One region of the Kitasatospora sp. NPDC008115 genome, then DNA from elsewhere that is predicted to be linked to it. Evidence: riboswitches for the same ligand, from Rfam matches in the RefSeq annotation. Region 1 holds a riboswitch; each other region holds the start of a gene.

Region 1 (5,547 bases):
GCGAGCTGGCCGGTGACCAGTGGAACGAGGGCGACGTCTCCTGCTCGGTGGTCCGCCGGGTCGCGCTGCCGGACGCCTTCTTCGCCTTCGACGGCCTGCTGGAGACCTTCCTGACCGTCCTCGACGAGTTCGGCGCCTTCCCGGCCGTGGTCGAGGCCGAGCTGGACCGCTACCTGCCGTTCCTGGCCACCACCAAGGTGCTGATGGGCGCGGTGCGCGCGGGCGTCGGCCGGGAGACCGGGCACGAGGTCATCAAGGAGCACGCCGTCGCCTCCGCGCTCGCGATGCGGGCCGGTGCCCGGGAGAACGAGCTGCTGGACCGGCTGGCGAACGACGGGCGGATCCCGCTGGACCGGGCCGCGCTGGACGCGCTGCTGGCCGACAAGCTGTCCTTCACGGGCGCGGCCGGCGCGCAGGTCGCCGAGGTCGTCCGCCAGGTCGAGGCCGTCGCGGCCGCGTACCCGGAGGCCGCCAAGTACGCGCCGGGCGACATCCTCTGACGGTTCGTCGGGTGTTCGGCAGGGCCTCGTCGCGGGTTCACGCGGCGGGGCCCTCGCCGTGTTCGGCCGAGGTCGCGGCCGGGTGGCCGGGGTCGAGGGGCGGGGCGTTGGTGGCACAGGCGTAACGGCAGTCCGGTTCGGCGACCGGGTGCTCGTCCTCCGGGGCCAGTACGTTGCCGTGCACGGTGGCCAGCGCGATCAGCCCGCCGGCCACGAGCAGTCCGGCGCAGATCAGCATCGCGACGCGGAAGGCGGAGTCGACCGCGTCCGGCACCTGGTAGTCGTCGCCGCTGAGGCCGGCCAGCGCGGGCAGCGCGGCGACCGCCAGCAGGCCGGCCGCCCGGGCCGCGGCGTTGTTGACCCCGCTGGCGATGCCCGCGTGCCGCACGTCCACCGCCGCCAGCACGGTGGCCGTCAGCGGTGCGACCAGCAGCACCATGCCGCTGCCCATCACCGCGGCGGCCGGCAGCACGTCCGTCCAGTACGAGGCGTCGGGGCCGATCCGCAGCATCAGCAGCACCCCGGCCGCGCAGAGCAGCGGGCCCACGGTGAGCGGCAGCCGGGGGCCGATCCGCTTGCCCAGCCGGCCGGCCCGGGCGGACAGCGCCAGCATGATCACGGTGATCGGCACCAGGGCCAGCCCGGAGGCCAGCGGGGAGAACCCGGAGACGATCTGCAGTTGGAGGACCAGGAGGAAGAAGACGCCGCTGAACGCCGCGTAGACGGCGAGGGTGACCAGGTTCACGGCGGTGAACAGCCGGGACGCGAACAGGCCGAGCGGCAGCATCGGCTCCGGGGCGCGGCGCTCGACCGCGACGAAGGCGGCGCCGAGCAGCAGGCCCGCCGCGCCGGTGCCCCAGACCGCGGCGGACAGGCCCGTGCCGGCGGCGGTCAGCGCATAGGTGACGGTGCCCAGCGCCAGGGCGGCCAGCACCGCGCCGAGCACGTCGAAGCGGCCGGTCGCGGACTCGTCCCGGCTCTCCGGCACGTGCCGGGCGGACACCGCCACCACCAGGGCAGCCAGCGGCAGGTTCAGCAGGAAGATCCAGCGCCAGCCGGGGCCGTCCACCAGCCAGCCGCCGAGGAACGGGCCGACCGCCGCCGACACCCCGCCGAGCCCGGACCAGAGGCCGACCGCCGCCGAGCGGTCCTCGGGGTGGAAGACCGCCTGGAGCATCGCCAGCGAGCCCGGGGTGAGCAGCGCGCCGCCGACGCCCTGCACGGCGCGCGCCAGGTTCAGCACCTCGATGGTCGGCGCCGCGGCGCAGGCCGCGGAGGCGGCGGCGAACCAGACCACGCCGAGCAGGAAGACCCGGCGTCGGCCGTACCGGTCGCCGAGGGCGCCGCCGAGCAGGATCAGGCCCGCCAGGGTGAGCAGATAGGCGTTGAGCGTCCATTGCAGGGCGTCGATTTGGGCGTCGAGGTCGGCGCCGATCCGGGGCAGCGCGACATTCACGACGGTTCCGTCGAGCATCACCATGCTGGAGCCGAGCACCGTCGCCAGAAGTACCCGGCGACCCTGCGCGGTGCCCAACCGCAGGGTGCCGGCCTCGGAGGTGGCCACGGCCCATGGTCCGCCCCGCAGGGCGGACGTGACAAGGGTCACCGGGGGTGTGTCGCGGAATGTCCGCTCCGTGAGTGATCGTGTGCGTACTGGTTCCGGAATGTGCGCAGGGTCGTGGATCACGTGCGCGGCGTAAATGGATTGTGTGCGTACTGTGCATGCCTTTTCTGCGGAGCGTCACCGTGCTGCGGACTTTGGTCCCGGGTCGCGGAGATCGACATTGCTTCACCCGAACGGATGAGTTTTAGTTCAGCGACCGCCCGGCGTCAGCCCGGGTGGCCACCGGGTGGAACGCCTAGTCCTGCCGCTGCCCGGTGGTACGCAACGAACTCTGTACGGCAGGAGCGGGGGACCCACAGGTAAGTCGCCGGACCCGAATTCCGAGGTCCGGCTTGGGGTGAAGCCGCCTTTACGCGGCCGGGCAACTCCAGCCCGAACCCGACAGCTCACCTCGCAGGCGTCGGAGAGGACATCTTCCATGCCCGCACAGGCTCGTCGTATCGCCCTGCCCCGCGCCGCCCGCATCGGCATCGCCACCGCCGTCACCGGCGCCGCCTTCGCCCTTCCGCTGGTGACCACCGTCAGCGCCCAGGCGCACGAGGTCCCGGCCGCCAAGCCCGCCGCCCCGGCCGCGCAGACCGCTCCCGCCGCCCAGGCCGCCGCTCCGGCCGCCGCCCCGGTCGAGGAGAGCTACAAGGTCGTCGGCGGGGACACCCTGTCGAAGATCGCCGCCGCCAAGAACGTCAACGGCGGCTGGCAGGCGCTGTACGAGCACAACCGCTCGGTCGTCGGCGCCAACCCGAACCTGATCTTCCCGGGCCAGAAGCTCGCGCTCGGGACCAAGGCCGCTCCGGCCGCCCCGGCTGCCCCGGCCGCCAAGTCGGCCGCGCCCGCCGCCCAGGCCGCCAAGCCGGCTGCTCCGGCCACCAAGCCCGCCGCCCAGGCCGCCAAGCCGGCCGCTCCGGCCACCAAGCCCGCCGCTCCGGCCACCAAGCCGGCCGCGCCCGCCACCAAGCCGGCCGCTCCGGCCGCGAAGCCCGCCGCTCCGGCGGCCGTCGCCCCGGTCGCGGCCCCGGTCGCCTCCACCTCCGGCTTCTTCGCCCCGCTGGCCAACCCGAAGCTCGGCACCGCCTACGGCGTGGCCGGCTCGATGTGGTCCTCCGGCCACCACACCGGCGTTGACTTCGTCGCCCCCACCGGCACCCCGCTGCGCGCCGTCGGGGCCGGCACCGTGGTGAAGGCCGGCAACGGCGGCGCCTACGGCAACGAGGTCGAGATCAAGCTCGCCGACGGCAAGTACGCCCAGTACGCGCACCTCTCCTCGATCGGTGTGAAGATCGGTCAGACCGTCACCGCCGGCCAGCAGATCGGCCTCTCCGGCGCCACCGGCAACGTGACCGGCCCGCACCTGCACTTCGAGATCCGCACCGGCTCGGAGTACGGCTCGGACGTCGACCCGATCGCCTACCTGCGGGCGCACGGCGTCGCGATCTGACCCTCGGGTCGGATCATCTCCGCCACCGCTGGGTGCGGGGCGAAACGACTCTCCCGGAATGGTCATGTCGGGTGACCGCTAGACCGGGTGATCGCCGCACCTCAAGCGGATCGACGGGCGCGGGACACGCCCGTCCGGCCGGCCCGGTTCGCGAGACCTCCCTCGCGAGCCGGGCCGGCCGTCGTCGTGACCGGCCCGCCCGGTCGGGGCGCGGGCCGCTCGAACGGCGCGCGGCCCGGTCGAACACGGCGTCAACCGGGTGGTGGTGACGCCGGGTCGGCGCGCTTTGCGGCCGGTGCGGCGATTGCGGATGCTGTCGGGCAGTCATCGCCCGGCCGGTCCGGCGGGCGGCACAGCCACGGCGGGTGAAGGAGGCCGGATGGCCGTCCAGCGCGGGGACACGGGGCAGCGGTCGGGCGCGGAGCCGGAAGCGGGGGCGGGCCCGGAAGCGGGTGCCGCGCCGGGAGCGGGGGTGGACCGGCTGAAGGCGGACTCGGTCGGCCTGGCGGGCGTGGTGTTCATGGCGGTCGCCACGGCGGCGCCGATCACCGCGATGACCGGCAACCTCCCGATCGTGGTCGGCCAGGGCAACGGTGCGGGCGCGCCCGCCGCGTACGTCTTCGCGACCCTGGTGCTCACGGTCTTCTCGGTCGGCTATGTGGCGATGGCCCGTCACCTCACCGCCGCCGGGACGTTCTACGGCTACATCTCGCACGGGCTGGGCCGGGTCGTCGGGATGGCCTCGGGGCTGCTGGCGGTGCTGGCGTACATCGTCTTCGAGGCGGCGGTCGTCGGCTTCTTCGCCTACGCGCTGCGCGGGCTGGTCGCGGCGCAGTTGGGGGTGGAGCTGCCCTGGGGCTGGTACGCGGCGCTGGGGCTGCTGGTGATCGGGGTGATGGCCTGGTTCGACCTGCACCTGACCGCGCGGGTGCTCGGAGTGGCGCTGGTGCTGGAGGTCACCGTGCTGGGCGCCGTCTCGCTGGCCGTGCTGTTCACCGGCGGCGGGCCGGACGGGATGGTCGGGGAGGCGCTCGATCCGCTGAACGCCTTCCGCGGCGTGGGCTCCGGCGGAGGCGCCGGGCTGGGGCTGTTCTTCGCGTTCTGCTCCTGGGTCGGCTTCGAGTCGACCGCGATGTACGGCGAGGAGTCCCGTGATCCCAAGCGGGTGGTGCCGCGGGCGACGCTGATCTCGGTGATCGGGGTCGGGCTGTTCTACGTCTTCGTCTCCTGGATGATCGTCTCCGGCAACGGGGCCCGGCACGCGGTGGACGTCGCCAACGGACTGGTCCCCGGCAAGGACGGAAACAGCCTGTTCTTCGATCCGCTCGGCGCGCACTTCGGCGGCTGGGCGGTCACGGTGTTCCAGTGGCTGGTGGTGAGCGGTTCGTTCGCCTGCGCGATGGCCTTCCACCAGTGCGCGGCGCGGTACCTGTACGCGATCGGGCGGGAGGGGTTCATCCACCCGGCGCTCGGGCGGACCCATCCGCGGCACGGCTCGCCGCACATCGCCTCGCTGGTCCAGTCGGTGCTCGGGGCGGCGCTGGTGGCCGGGTTCCTGGTGGCCGGGATGGACCCTTACACGCACCTCTACACGCTGCTGGCGCTGCTCGGGACGATGGCGATCCTGATCGTGCAGACGCTCTGCTCGTTCGCGGTGGTCGGCTGGTTCCACGTGCAGGGCCGGCATCCGGAGACCGGGCACTGGTTCCGGACGCTGGTCGCGCCGCTGGCGGGCGGGGTGGCGATGGCGGGGGTGGTGGTGCTGCTGGTGGTCCACCGGGACGCCGCCGCCGGGGCGGCCGCCGGCACCCTGCTGTTCCGGCTGATCCCGTACCTGGTGATCGGCACCTTCCTGGGCGGGATCGCGCTGGCACTGTGGATGCGCGCCCGCCGGCCGCAGCGGTACGCCCGGATGGGGCGGATCGTCCTGGAGGACGCGGCGGAGCGCGCCGACGGCGAGGCGCCGGCGGGTGCGTGACGGATCGTCA
Region 2 (5,547 bases), on a different contig from region 1:
GCCGCTCCAGGTCGAGGTGGTCGGGCAGCTCGGCGAGGGAGACGATCCGCTCGCCGCCCGGCCCGGCCACGCAGAACAGGCCGATCGGGCCCAGGTGCTTCTCGGCGGTGTCGACCAGCGCGGCGACGTCACTGGGACGGCGGACGTCGCCGCAGACGCCGACGACGGGACAGCCCGGCCGGTCGAGCTCGGTGGCGAGGTCCTCGGCGATCCCGACCCGCTGGTCGGCGATCAGCATGCCGGTGGTGCCCGCCGCGGTGAGCCGGCGGGCGAGGTCCGCCCCCGACCCGCCGTCGAGTACGGAGATCACGACGACCGAACCGTTGACCCGCATGGCCTTGCTCCTCCCTGTGGGCGGCTCCGCACCGGCGCCCACGCGCACCTTGCGGAGGATCGTAGGCAGGTCCTGACCCTCCGCAACAGGAATTACCCCTCAGGTGACCAGGCTCACGCCTGTCACGCCGAACGGACGGCGCGGTGTCCCGGTGAGCGGACACCGCCCGCCCACGCGCACGTCGCGCGCACTGCGTGCGGTCGCCCGGACACGCCCGGGATACCGTCGACCCATGCCAGCTCAGCCCGCCTCCGCCCGTCCGCCCCTGTTCACCTGGGAGTTCGCCGCCGACCCGTACCCCGCCTACGCGTGGCTGCGGGAGCACGAGCCGGTGCACCGGACCACCCTGCCGAGCGGGGTGGAGGCGTGGCTGGTCACGCGGTACGCGGACGCCCGGCAGGCGCTCGCGGACGGCCGGCTCTCCAAGAACCCGGTGCACCACAGCGAGCAGGCCCACCGCACCGGCCGGGTCGGCATCCCGGGCGAGCGCCAGGCCGACCTCATGACGCACCTGCTCAACATCGACCCGCCGGACCACACCCGGCTGCGCCGCCTGGTGTCCAAGGCGTTCACGCCGCGCCGGGTGGCGGCCTTCGAGCCGCGGGTGCAGCAGCTGACCGACCGGCTGATCGACGGCTTCGCGGCGCGCGGGTCCGCCGACCTCATCCACGAGTTCGCCTTCCCGCTCCCCATCTACGCGATCTGCGACCTGCTCGGGGTGCCGGCCGAGGACCAGGACGACTTCCGGGACTGGGCCGGGATGATGATCCGGCACGGCGGCGGCCGGCGCGGCGGGGTGGGGCGCGCGGTGAAGCGGATGCGCGCCTACCTGGCGGAGCTGATCCACCGCAAGCGGGCGGACCTCGGCGACGACCTGATCTCGGGGCTGATCCGGGCGAGCGACCACGGAGAGCACCTGACCGAGAACGAGGCCGCGGCGATGGCCTTCATCCTGCTCTTCGCCGGCTTCGAGACGACGGTCAACCTGATCGGCAACGGCGTGTACGCGCTGCTGCGCAACCCGGGCCAGCGCGCCCTGCTCCAGGAGTCCGTCGGGCGCGGCGAGAGCGCGCTGCTGGAGACCGGGATCGAGGAACTGCTGCGCTACGACGGGCCGGTGGAGCTGGCCACCTGGCGGTTCGCGACCAGCCCGCTGACCATCGGCGGGGTGGAGATCCCGGTCGGCGACCCGGTGCTGGTGGTGCTCGCGGCGGCGGACCGGGACCCGGCGCGGTTCGCCGACGAGAACACCCTGGACCTGGCCCGGACGGACAACCCGCACCTGGGGTTCGGGCACGGCATCCACTACTGCATCGGCGCGCCGCTGGCGCGGCTGGAGGGGCGGGCCGCGCTGGCCACCCTGCTGACCCGGCTGCCGGACCTGCGGCTCGCCGCGGACCCCGGGGACCTGCGGTGGCGCGGTGGTCTGATCATGCGTGGACTCCGTGAACTTCCGGTGGAATTCACACCGGAGAAAGCGCCCGGCGGCAAGGCTCCGGAGACCGGCCCGGAGACTGGCTCGGAGACCGGCTCGGAGGGCTGACGCACCAGCACAACACGCTGACGCACACTCTCCGTTCGCCGGTTTCCGAGGGTCTGAACCACCCTCAATCCGGACATACCACCCCGGTTGGTAGGCGATCCATCACATGACGTGATGTCCGTGTGATATCGACGATATGAGCTTGTGATTGCTCTGAAGATCTGTCTACTCTCCGTGGAGCCCGCAGCTGCGGGCCCCGTGCGCGGAACGCCGAGTCCTGCCCGCCGCGCCCCGGGAAACCGACCAGAACCCTGGGCAGGGGCGGGGGACCCAGGTTTTGCGCCGTCTCCCACGGCTAGGGGTGAAGCCGCCTCCGCGCGGCCGGGCCACCTCCCGGTCCGAACCCGACAGCTCACCTCGCAGGCGTGCGGAGAGGGACCCCTTCATGCTGTTCGTTGGAACCGGTCGTCACCGTCGCCGTACCCAGGCCGAGAAGGCCATCGCCGTCGCCGGTGTCGCCGGCGTCGGACTGGCCATGCCGATCCTGAGCGCCACCGGCGCCTCCGCCGCCCCGGTCTCCACCTGGGACGCGGTCGCCCAGTGCGAGAGCGGCGGCAACTGGAGCATCAACACCGGCAACGGCTTCTACGGCGGCCTCCAGTTCACCGCCAGCACCTGGAAGGCGTACGGCGGCAACGCCTACGCGCCGCAGGCCAACCAGGCCTCGAAGGCCCAGCAGATATCGGTCGCCGAGAAGGTCCTCGCCGGGCAGGGCCCGGGCGCCTGGCCGGTCTGCTCCAAGAAGGCCGGCCTGACCAAGGGCGGCGCCCCGGCGGCGGTCGACACCTCGACGCCCGCCAAGCCGGCCGCCCCGAAGCCGCAGGTCCCGCAGGCCGCCCAGGAGGCCAAGCCGCAGCAGGAGGCCCCGAAGGCCGCCGCGCCGAAGCACGCCGCCCCCAAGGCGCAGGCCGAGCAGCAGACCGCCAAGCCGCAGGCCCAGCAGTACGCGCCGAAGCACGCCGCGCCCAAGCAGCAGGCCCCGCAGGCCCAGCCGCAGCAGCAGTCGCCGGCCTTCTCCGGCAAGGCCGGCTGGGACGCCGACGCCAAGGTGTACTGGTACCAGAACAACGGCGCCTGGTACTGGACCAGCCACCAGAGCGTCTACCAGCAGAACGCCGGCCAGCCGGCCGCCCAGGCCCCCGCCGCTCAGCAGCAGTCGGCCGGCCAGGGCTACACCGTCCGCTCCGGTGACACGCTCGGCGGGATCGCCACCGCCCAGGGCGTCTCCGGCGGCTGGCAGGCGCTGTACGACGGCAACCGCGCCACCGTCGGCGCCGACCCGAACCTGATCGTCCCGGGCCAGGTCCTGACCCTCGGCTGACGACCGGTCCGACCGGACGGACGGAGGGGGCCGATTGGGCCCCCTTCGTCCGCTTCCGGACGTCTCCGGCCCGGCAACCAGGTGAACTACCGGTGGGTAGCGAGGCCACACGCTGAGACGGAGCCGAGGTCGACGTGGCCCGGACAGCCCGTGCGGTTAGGCTCTGGTCGTAACGACTCCGCAATCGTCCGGCCGACTGCACCCCACGTCAGCCGAACCTGCTTCCGCTAGGAGATGCCTCGTGCCGTCCATCGATGTCGTCGTAGCCCGTGAGATTCTCGACTCGCGCGGCAACCCCACGGTCGAGGTCGAGGTCGGCCTCGACGACGGCAGCACCGGCCGTGCCGCCGTCCCGTCGGGTGCCTCCACCGGTGCCTTCGAGGCGCTGGAGCTCCGCGACGGTGACAAGAACCGCTACTTCGGCAAGGGCGTGGAGAAGGCCGTCCTGGCCGTCATCGAGCAGATCGGCCCGGAGCTGGTCGGCTACGACGCCACCGAGCAGCGCCTGATCGACCAGGCCATGCTGGACCTGGACGCCACCCCGGACAAGTCCTCGCTCGGCGCCAACGCCATCCTGGGCGTCTCGCTGGCCGTCGCGCACGCCGCCTCCGAGGCCAGCGACCTGCCGCTGTTCCGCTACCTGGGCGGCCCGAACGCGCACGTCCTGCCGGTCCCGATGATGAACATCCTCAACGGCGGCTCGCACGCGGACTCCAACGTCGACATCCAGGAGTTCATGATCGCCCCGATCGGCGCGGAGTCCTTCTCCGAGGCCGTCCGCTGGGGCGTCGAGGTCTACCACACCCTCAAGGGCGTGCTGAAGGAGCGCGGTCTGTCGACCGGCCTGGGCGACGAGGGCGGCTTCGCCCCGAACCTGGACTCCAACCGCGAGGCCCTGGACCTCATCGTCGAGGCCATCCAGAAGGCCGGCTACGTGCCGGGCAAGGACGTCGCGCTCGCCCTGGACGTCGCCTCCTCCGAGTTCTACGAGGACGGCGCCTACCAGTTCGAGGGCAAGGCGCTCACCTCCGCCGAGCTGATCGAGTACTACGCCGGCCTGGTCGCCGCCTACCCGCTGGTCTCCATCGAGGACCCGCTGGACGAGTCGGACTGGGACGGCTGGAAGGCCATGACCGACAAGCTGGGCGACAAGGTCCAGCTGGTCGGCGACGACCTGTTCGTCACCAACCCGGCCCGCCTGGCCCGCGGCATCGAGACCGGCACCGCCAACGCGCTGCTGGTGAAGGTCAACCAGATCGGCTCGCTCACCGAGACCCTGGACGCCGTCGAGCTGGCCCAGCGCAACGGCTACCGCTGCATGATGTCGCACCGCTCCGGCGAGACCGAGGACGTCACCATCGCCGACCTCGCCGTCGCCACCAACTGCGGCCAGATCAAGACCGGCGCCCCGGCCCGCTCCGAGCGCGTCGCCAAGTACAACCAGCTGCTGCGCATCGAGGAGATCCTCGACGACGCCGCCGAGTACGCCGGCCGCGGCGCCTTCCCGCGGTTCAAGTACGAGGGCTGAGCCCGACCCGGCCGCGCCCGGCCGGTATCGCCGGGACGCCCGGTAGCGCACGCCTGACCGGTGCCCCGCCGTTCACCCCGTAGGGTGGACGGCGGGGCACCGTCGCGACCAGGAGCGGACCAGGAGCAGGAGGGGACACCGGAGATGGCAGGCTGGAGGATCCCGGGCTTGGCGGCCCGGCCCCGGTTCACGAGCCGGGCGACCGTCCTCGTGCTGGTGCTCTGCTCGCTGGTGGCGATCCTGGCCTATCCGACGCGCCAGTTCGTCTCCCAGCGCTCGGAGATCTCGGCGCAGCGCGCCCGGGCCGAGCACGCCCGGCAGCAGGTCGAGCAGCTGCGCCGGGAGAAGGCCCGCTGGCAGGACCCGGAGTACGTCAAGGCGCAGGCCCGCACCCGGCTGCACTACGCGATGCCGGGGGAGACCCCGTACATCGCGGTGGACCCGGCGGCCCGGGGCGCGGCCAACTCCTCGCTGGGCGCGCCGCCGCCCGCGGCGGGCCCGGCGGCCGGTCCGGCCAAGGCGGCCCGGCCCTGGTACGCCAGCGTCTGGGACTCCGTCGACGCCGCCGCCGCTCCCGCGGCCCCCGCCGCCCCGGGGCAGCCCGCCCCACCCTCACCACCCGCCCCCGCCCCCGCTGGAGACAGCTCCTCCCATGACCACTGAGAACCACCCCACCGTCTCCGACGAGGACGTCGCGGCGATCGCCGCACAGCTCGGCCGGGTTCCGCGCGGCCTGCGCGGCGTGGCCCACCGCTGCCCGTGCGGCAACCCGGACGTCGTGGAGACGGCCCCCCGGCTGCCGGACGGCACGCCGTTCCCGA
Region 3 (5,547 bases), on a different contig from region 1:
CCCGACCAGCGGTTACGGTTCGTGGTTATGGAAGACGAAGACCTGCGGCTCGCCCCGCGCACCAAGGCCGCCGAACTGCTCGCCTGGGCGGAGGCGGAGGGCCGCGAGCCGGTCGCCGGGGCCCCGCTGCGCGCGGTGCTGGCGCTGCTGGAACTGGGCGGCGGCAGGATGCACGACGGCTGGCCCGAACTGACCTCCGCCGCGGTGGAGCACCTGCTGTACGAGCGCCTCCACCTGTACGTCCAGCCGGAGCCGGGCCAGGACCCGCTGGCGTACGGCGCGGCGGTGCGGCTGCTGGTCGACCACCAGCGGGCGGCGAAGCGGCTGAACGCCAAGCGCCGGCAGCGGCTGCACGCCGAGGCCGAGTGGCAGGGCGAGCTGGCGGCCGGGCTGCTGCGCCGGGCGGACCTGGTGACCTGGCCCCGGCTGTACACGCTGCTGCTGCGCGCGGCCGGGGTGGACACCGGTGACGAGGCGGCGGTGCGGGCCTGGCTGGAGGGGTTCCGGGAGCTGCCGGCGCAGGAGCGCTCGGCGGCGTTCGAGGCGCTGGAGGCGGACGGCGTGCTGGACCCGGTGGACGACGGGGGCTGGGACGGCGGGGCCCGGACGCTGGCGGTCGGGATGGCCACCGACGGGGCGCGGCGGCTGCTGGAGCAGGGGCTGATGGAGCGCAGCTACCGGAACCTGGCGGAGCTGACGGCACTGGGCCGGCCGATGCCGGACGAGCTGGCCGGGGACTTCGGGGCGTTCGAGGACGCCGCGGTCCGGGTGGCGCTGGAGCTGGCCGGCGCGTGGACGGTTCCGGGGCTGCCGAGGCTGCTGGTGGAGGAGTTCCCGGAGCTGGCGCCGGAGCCGGGGCAGGCGGAGATCGACGCCTATCTGGCGGGTCTCGAACCGGCCGGCGACGAGGAGCGCTGACGCGCGAGGGGCCCCGGCCGGTCGGCCGGGGCCCCTCGTCGTGTGCTGCCGGAGGCGTCAGGGGGTGACGCCGCGCTGCTCGAACCAGCTCTCCGGGTCGACGGGGGCGCCGCCGCCGGGGCGGACCTCGACGTGCAGGTGGGCGCCGGTGACGTTGCCGGTCGCGCCGACCTTGCCGATCTGCTGGCCGGGGACGACCTTGCCGGAGCCCTTGATGATCGAGGAGAGGTGGCAGTACCAGATCTCGGTGCCGTCGGGCAGGGTCTCGACGATCCGGTAGCCGTAGGCACCGGCCCAGCCCGCCGAGGTGATGGTGCCCTGGCCGACCGCGTAGACCGGCTCGCCCTGGTCGGCGGCGAAGTCCAGGCCGGTGTGCAGGTGGGCCCAGTAGCGGGCGCTCTGGCCGTAGTGGGCGGAGAGCCGGTAGTCGCGCACCGGGAGCTTGATGGCGGCGAGCTTGGCCTTCTCGGCCTCCTCGGCGGCGCGCTTGGCCTGCTCCTGCTGGGCGATCTGGGCGGCGCGCTTGGCCTCGGCCTCCTGGGCGGCCTGGACGCGGGCGCTCTCCTCGGCCGCGGTGCGCTGGCTGTCGGCCTGCTGCTGGATGCGGGCGGCGAGGGCGAGGCCGGGGTCGGCGGAGAGCGCGACCGGCTGCTCGTCGGGCGCCTCGACGGCGGGCGCGGCGGCAGGGGTGGCGGAGGCGAAGCCGGTGGCGCCCAGGGTGGCGGCGACGGCGGTGACGCCGAGCAGCGGAGCGGTGCCGCGGCCCTGACGGGGCATCCGGTGCCGGCTGGTCTCGGCGGCCGGCGGGGCGGTCTCGTCGGCGGGGCCGCCGAACGGGCCCTGACCGGTGAACGGAGCCGGGTGATCGAGCAGCCGGGTACCGGCCGAGGAGCCGGACGGGTGTGCCGGGGTGTGCGTCGACGCCACGGAGGCGCGCTCCTTTCCTTCCTTCGCGCCTACCGGGTTAGCTGACGGGTTCGGAGCAGGAAGGTCTCCTACGGCTGGGCCTGGGCCTGGCCGATTCACCCCAAGGAACGTGGTTCCCCGGCTCCCTGGCCTGCCCGGAGGCCGGCCGGCGGGATTAGGCGACGGCGCACGGTGCCGTCTGGGTACGGCGTTGCGGACCGCGCTGCGTTATCAAACGTTAATCCGAGAGCCCCCCGATTCCAAGCCATCCGTTGGTGACGGCGGGATACGGATCGGGCACCACGCGGCCCGATGGGCGTTTTGGGACGTTTGATGACAACTGACACTACCGAACGTGTCAGGACGTCAACGAACGGCCCCTCACTTGAGTACCGCTACTCATGTGCGGCCGGGCCGGGCGCGGCCATCCTGGGCGCCATGAGCACACCGATGCAGTCCCGCACCACGGCCGCGTACTACATCCAGGCCGTGCTGTCCTTCACCCTCTCCGCCACCGCCCTCGGCGTCGGGATCGCCTTCCTCCCGGTGGAGCCGTGGACCCGGGCGTTCCTCGCCCTCGGCCTGCTCTACACGATCACCTCCACGTTCACCCTCTCCAAGGTGGTCCGGGACCGGCAGGAGACCTCCGAGCTGGTGACCCGGGTCGACCAGGCGCGGCTGGACAAGCTGCTGACCGAGCACGACCCGTTCAAGGTGGAAGGGGTCTGACCGGCCGCCCCGGGCGGGCCGGCCGCGCGCAGCCAGTACCGATAGCTTGACGGCTAAGGCTATTAGCCTTAGCTTTATGGCTATCGGCGCTCCGCCGACGATCCCGCCCCCAGGAGGCTCCCCATGAACGGCACCCTCGCCCCCGTCACCCGCCACCTCGACCTGCCCGGCGGCCGGATCGCCTTCGACGACACCGGGCACGGCGAGGGCGCCCCCGTCGTCCTGCTCCCCGGGATGCTCGACAGCCGGGCCGCCTACCGCCACCTGCACCCGCTGCTGACCGCCGCCGGCCGCCGGGTGATCACCATGGACCTGCGCGGCTTCGGCGAGTCCTCGATCGTCTGGGACGACTACTCCCCCGCCGCGATCGCCGGCGACGTCCTCGCCCTGCTGGACCACCTGGGCATCGAGCGGGCCGTGCTGGCGGGCAGCTCGTACACCGGCGCCAGCGTCGTCAAGGCCGCCGGGGCCGCCCCCGGGCGGGTGGCCGGCATCGTCCTGCTGGACGCCTTCGTCGAGAACGTCCCCGTCGGCGCGCTCCAGCGGCTGGTGGTCGGCGCGATGGGCGCGCTGGTGGTGCACTCGCCCGCGTTCTGGGGCCTCTACCACCGGAAGATGGCCTACCCCGGGCCCAAGCCGGCGGACCACGAGGAGTACGTGGCCGGGCTGGTCGCCGCGATGCGCACCCCGGGCCGGAAGACCGCCACCCGCGGCTATGTGCGCGGCGACTCCTCGCCCGTCGGCTGGACCGCCGCCGTGCGCTGCCCGGCGCTGGTCGTGATGGGCTCGAAGGACCCCGACTTCGGGAAGCCGGAGCTGGTCGCCGACCGGCAGGCCGCCGCGCTGAACGCGCGCAAGGTGATGATCGAGGGCGCCGGGCACTACCCGATGGCCGACCACCCGCGGGCCACCGCCGACGCCCTGCTGGCCTTCCTCGCCGACCTGGCCTGAGCGCTCCGAACGCCGTCACCCACCCACCCCAGGAGAACCGCTGTGCCCCGAGTCGGACTGACCCCCGAGCAGGTCGTCGGCCACGCCCTCGCCCTCATCGACGAGCAGGGCCCCGAGGCCCTCACCCTGGCCGCCGTGGCCGGCCGCGCCGGGGTCGCCACCCCCTCGCTGTACAAGCACGTGAGCGGCGGCCTGGCCGAACTGCGCCGGCTGGTGGCCGTCCGGGTCACCGAGGAGCTGGCCGACCGGCTGGCCGAGGCGGCGCTCGGCCGCGGCGGGGACGCGGCGGTCGCCGCCGTCCTGCGGGCGTACCACGCGTACGCCACCGAGCACCCGCACCGCTACGGCGCCCTGCCGCAGGCGCCGCAGCCGGACGCCGACCTGGCCGCGGCGGCCGGCCGGCTGGTCGGGGTGATCGTCGCGGTGCTGCGCGAGTACGGTCTCGAAGGCTCCGAGGCGATCCACGCCGCCCGCACCTTCCGCTCGCTGGCCCACGGCTTCGCCGCGCTGTCGACCGGCGGCGCCTTCCAGCTCGCCGAGGACCTCGGCGAGACCCAGGAGCGCATGATCACCGTGCTGACCGCGGGCCTGCGCGGCTGGCCCCGCCCCTGAGCGGCGCGGCAGCCGGACGCGGGAACGCCGAAGGGCCCGGAGCGGGATGCTCCGGGCCCTTCGTGGTGGTGTGGGGCTAACAGGACTTGAACCTGTGGCCTCTTCCTTATCAGGGAAGCGCTCTAACCGTCTGAGCTATAGCCCCGTACCGCACGACCCCGCCGGTACGGCGGGACGTCGTACGGAGAAGGGTACCGGACCCGGCGGGGGTGCTCGCACACCAGGGAAACCCGGTGCACCGGGACCCGCCGTTCGCCTCACGCCTCACCCGCTTAAGAAATAAGGTATTAAGAATTAACTGCCCCATAAGGAACCGGAGAGGCCGGCCGTCCCGTGGACCCGCGCAGCAGCCCCACCGCGCGCAGTGCCATGCGCTGCGTCCGCTTATTGCTCGGCTGCACCAGCGCCGCCGAACTGCTCGGCACCGTGCTCGCCGAGGGCCCCGGCTGGATCACCGGCGAGGGCTCGGCGCTCTACCTGCTCGACCCCGGCGGCATGCTCCGGCTCTCCGCCTCCCACGGCCTGCCCGACTGGGCCCACGAGCGCTACAGCGTGGTCGACCCGGCCAGTGAGCTGCCCGCCGCGATGGCGCTGAAGCTGCGCCGCCCCTATCTCCTGAGCCCCGAACGCACCAGCGTCGACTACCCGAACCGGAACACCGGGATGGGCACCGGGATGGTCGCCATCGTCACCCTGCCGATGGTCGTCGACGAGCGGCCGATCGGCGTGCTGGCCCTCGCGCTCGCCCACCGGGGCATCGTCCCCCGGCGCGACCTGGACGTGCTGGAGACCCTCGCGGACGCCTGCGCGCACCGGCTGGCGTACCTGCTGGAGCACGCCGGGGCGCCGCTCGCCCCGCACCACGGCGCCGCCACGCCGAACGGGGTGCGACCCGGGCCCGGCCCCTGCGGCGACCCGGCCGCCGGAACGGCCCACCCGCTGCTCTCGCTCGCCGTCCGCGCCGCCGGGCACGGCGCCTTCGAGCGCGACCTGGTCACCGGCGAGACCCACTGGGACGTCCAGGCGCTCCGGCTGGTCGGCCGGCCCGCGCCGCCGGACGGCGGTCCGGCCCCCGCGCCCGACCTCGACCTCGTCGTCCACCCCGAGGACCTGCCGGACGTCCAGGCCGCGCTCGCCGAGGCGCTCGCCACCGGCGGGCCGTACCGGATCCGCTACCGGGTGCCGCGCGCGGGCGGCGGGGTGATCCGGATCGAGGAGACCGGCGAGGTGATGCTGGACGTGCACCGCCGGCCGGTCCGGATCTCCGGGCTGATCGCCGACCTCGACCACGGGCGCGCCCTCGACGAACACCCGGTCACCGTCCATGCCGGCCGGGCCGCGGGGGGCGCCAACGGGACGGCGCTGAACGGGACGGCGCTGAACGGGGCGGCCGCCGGCGGGACGTCCGCCGCCGGGGCCCGGTCGGCGCTG

The links. A riboswitch is a leader RNA that binds a small molecule or an ion and turns the genes downstream of it on or off. The one in region 1 is predicted to bind cyclic di-AMP.
Region 2: another riboswitch for cyclic di-AMP. It lies ahead of ACFZBX_RS00400 (transglycosylase family protein); the one in region 1 lies ahead of ACFZBX_RS32365 (peptidoglycan DD-metalloendopeptidase family protein).
Region 3: another riboswitch for cyclic di-AMP. It lies ahead of ACFZBX_RS04465 (M23 family metallopeptidase); the one in region 1 lies ahead of ACFZBX_RS32365 (peptidoglycan DD-metalloendopeptidase family protein).

The regions. Positions count from the first base shown of each region.
Region 1 is NZ_JBIBHU010000034.1:45,467-51,013, reverse strand. It holds gene purB (adenylosuccinate lyase) at 1-500, shown strand, start outside; gene ACFZBX_RS32370 (MFS transporter) at 538-2,064, opposite strand; cyclic di-AMP (ydaO/yuaA leader) riboswitch at 2,377-2,539, shown strand; gene ACFZBX_RS32365 (peptidoglycan DD-metalloendopeptidase family protein) at 2,543-3,559, shown strand; gene ACFZBX_RS32360 (APC family permease) at 3,939-5,537, shown strand.
Region 2 is NZ_JBIBHU010000001.1:91,216-96,762, reverse strand. It holds gene ACFZBX_RS00410 (SDR family NAD(P)-dependent oxidoreductase) at 1-334, opposite strand, end outside; gene ACFZBX_RS00405 (cytochrome P450) at 567-1,877, shown strand; cyclic di-AMP (ydaO/yuaA leader) riboswitch at 2,109-2,257, shown strand; gene ACFZBX_RS00400 (transglycosylase family protein) at 2,263-3,198, shown strand; gene eno (phosphopyruvate hydratase) at 3,440-4,726, shown strand; gene ACFZBX_RS00390 (septum formation initiator family protein) at 4,871-5,389, shown strand; gene ACFZBX_RS00385 (DUF501 domain-containing protein) at 5,361-5,547, shown strand, end outside.
Region 3 is NZ_JBIBHU010000003.1:23,273-28,819, forward strand. It holds gene ACFZBX_RS04460 (hypothetical protein) at 28-918, shown strand; gene ACFZBX_RS04465 (M23 family metallopeptidase) at 976-1,845, opposite strand; cyclic di-AMP (ydaO/yuaA leader) riboswitch at 1,858-2,016, opposite strand; gene ACFZBX_RS04470 (YiaA/YiaB family inner membrane protein) at 2,263-2,553, shown strand; gene ACFZBX_RS04475 (alpha/beta fold hydrolase) at 2,677-3,504, shown strand; gene ACFZBX_RS04480 (TetR/AcrR family transcriptional regulator) at 3,547-4,116, shown strand; tRNA gene ACFZBX_RS04485 (tRNA-Ile) at 4,188-4,261, opposite strand; gene ACFZBX_RS04490 (SpoIIE family protein phosphatase) at 4,450-5,547, shown strand, end outside.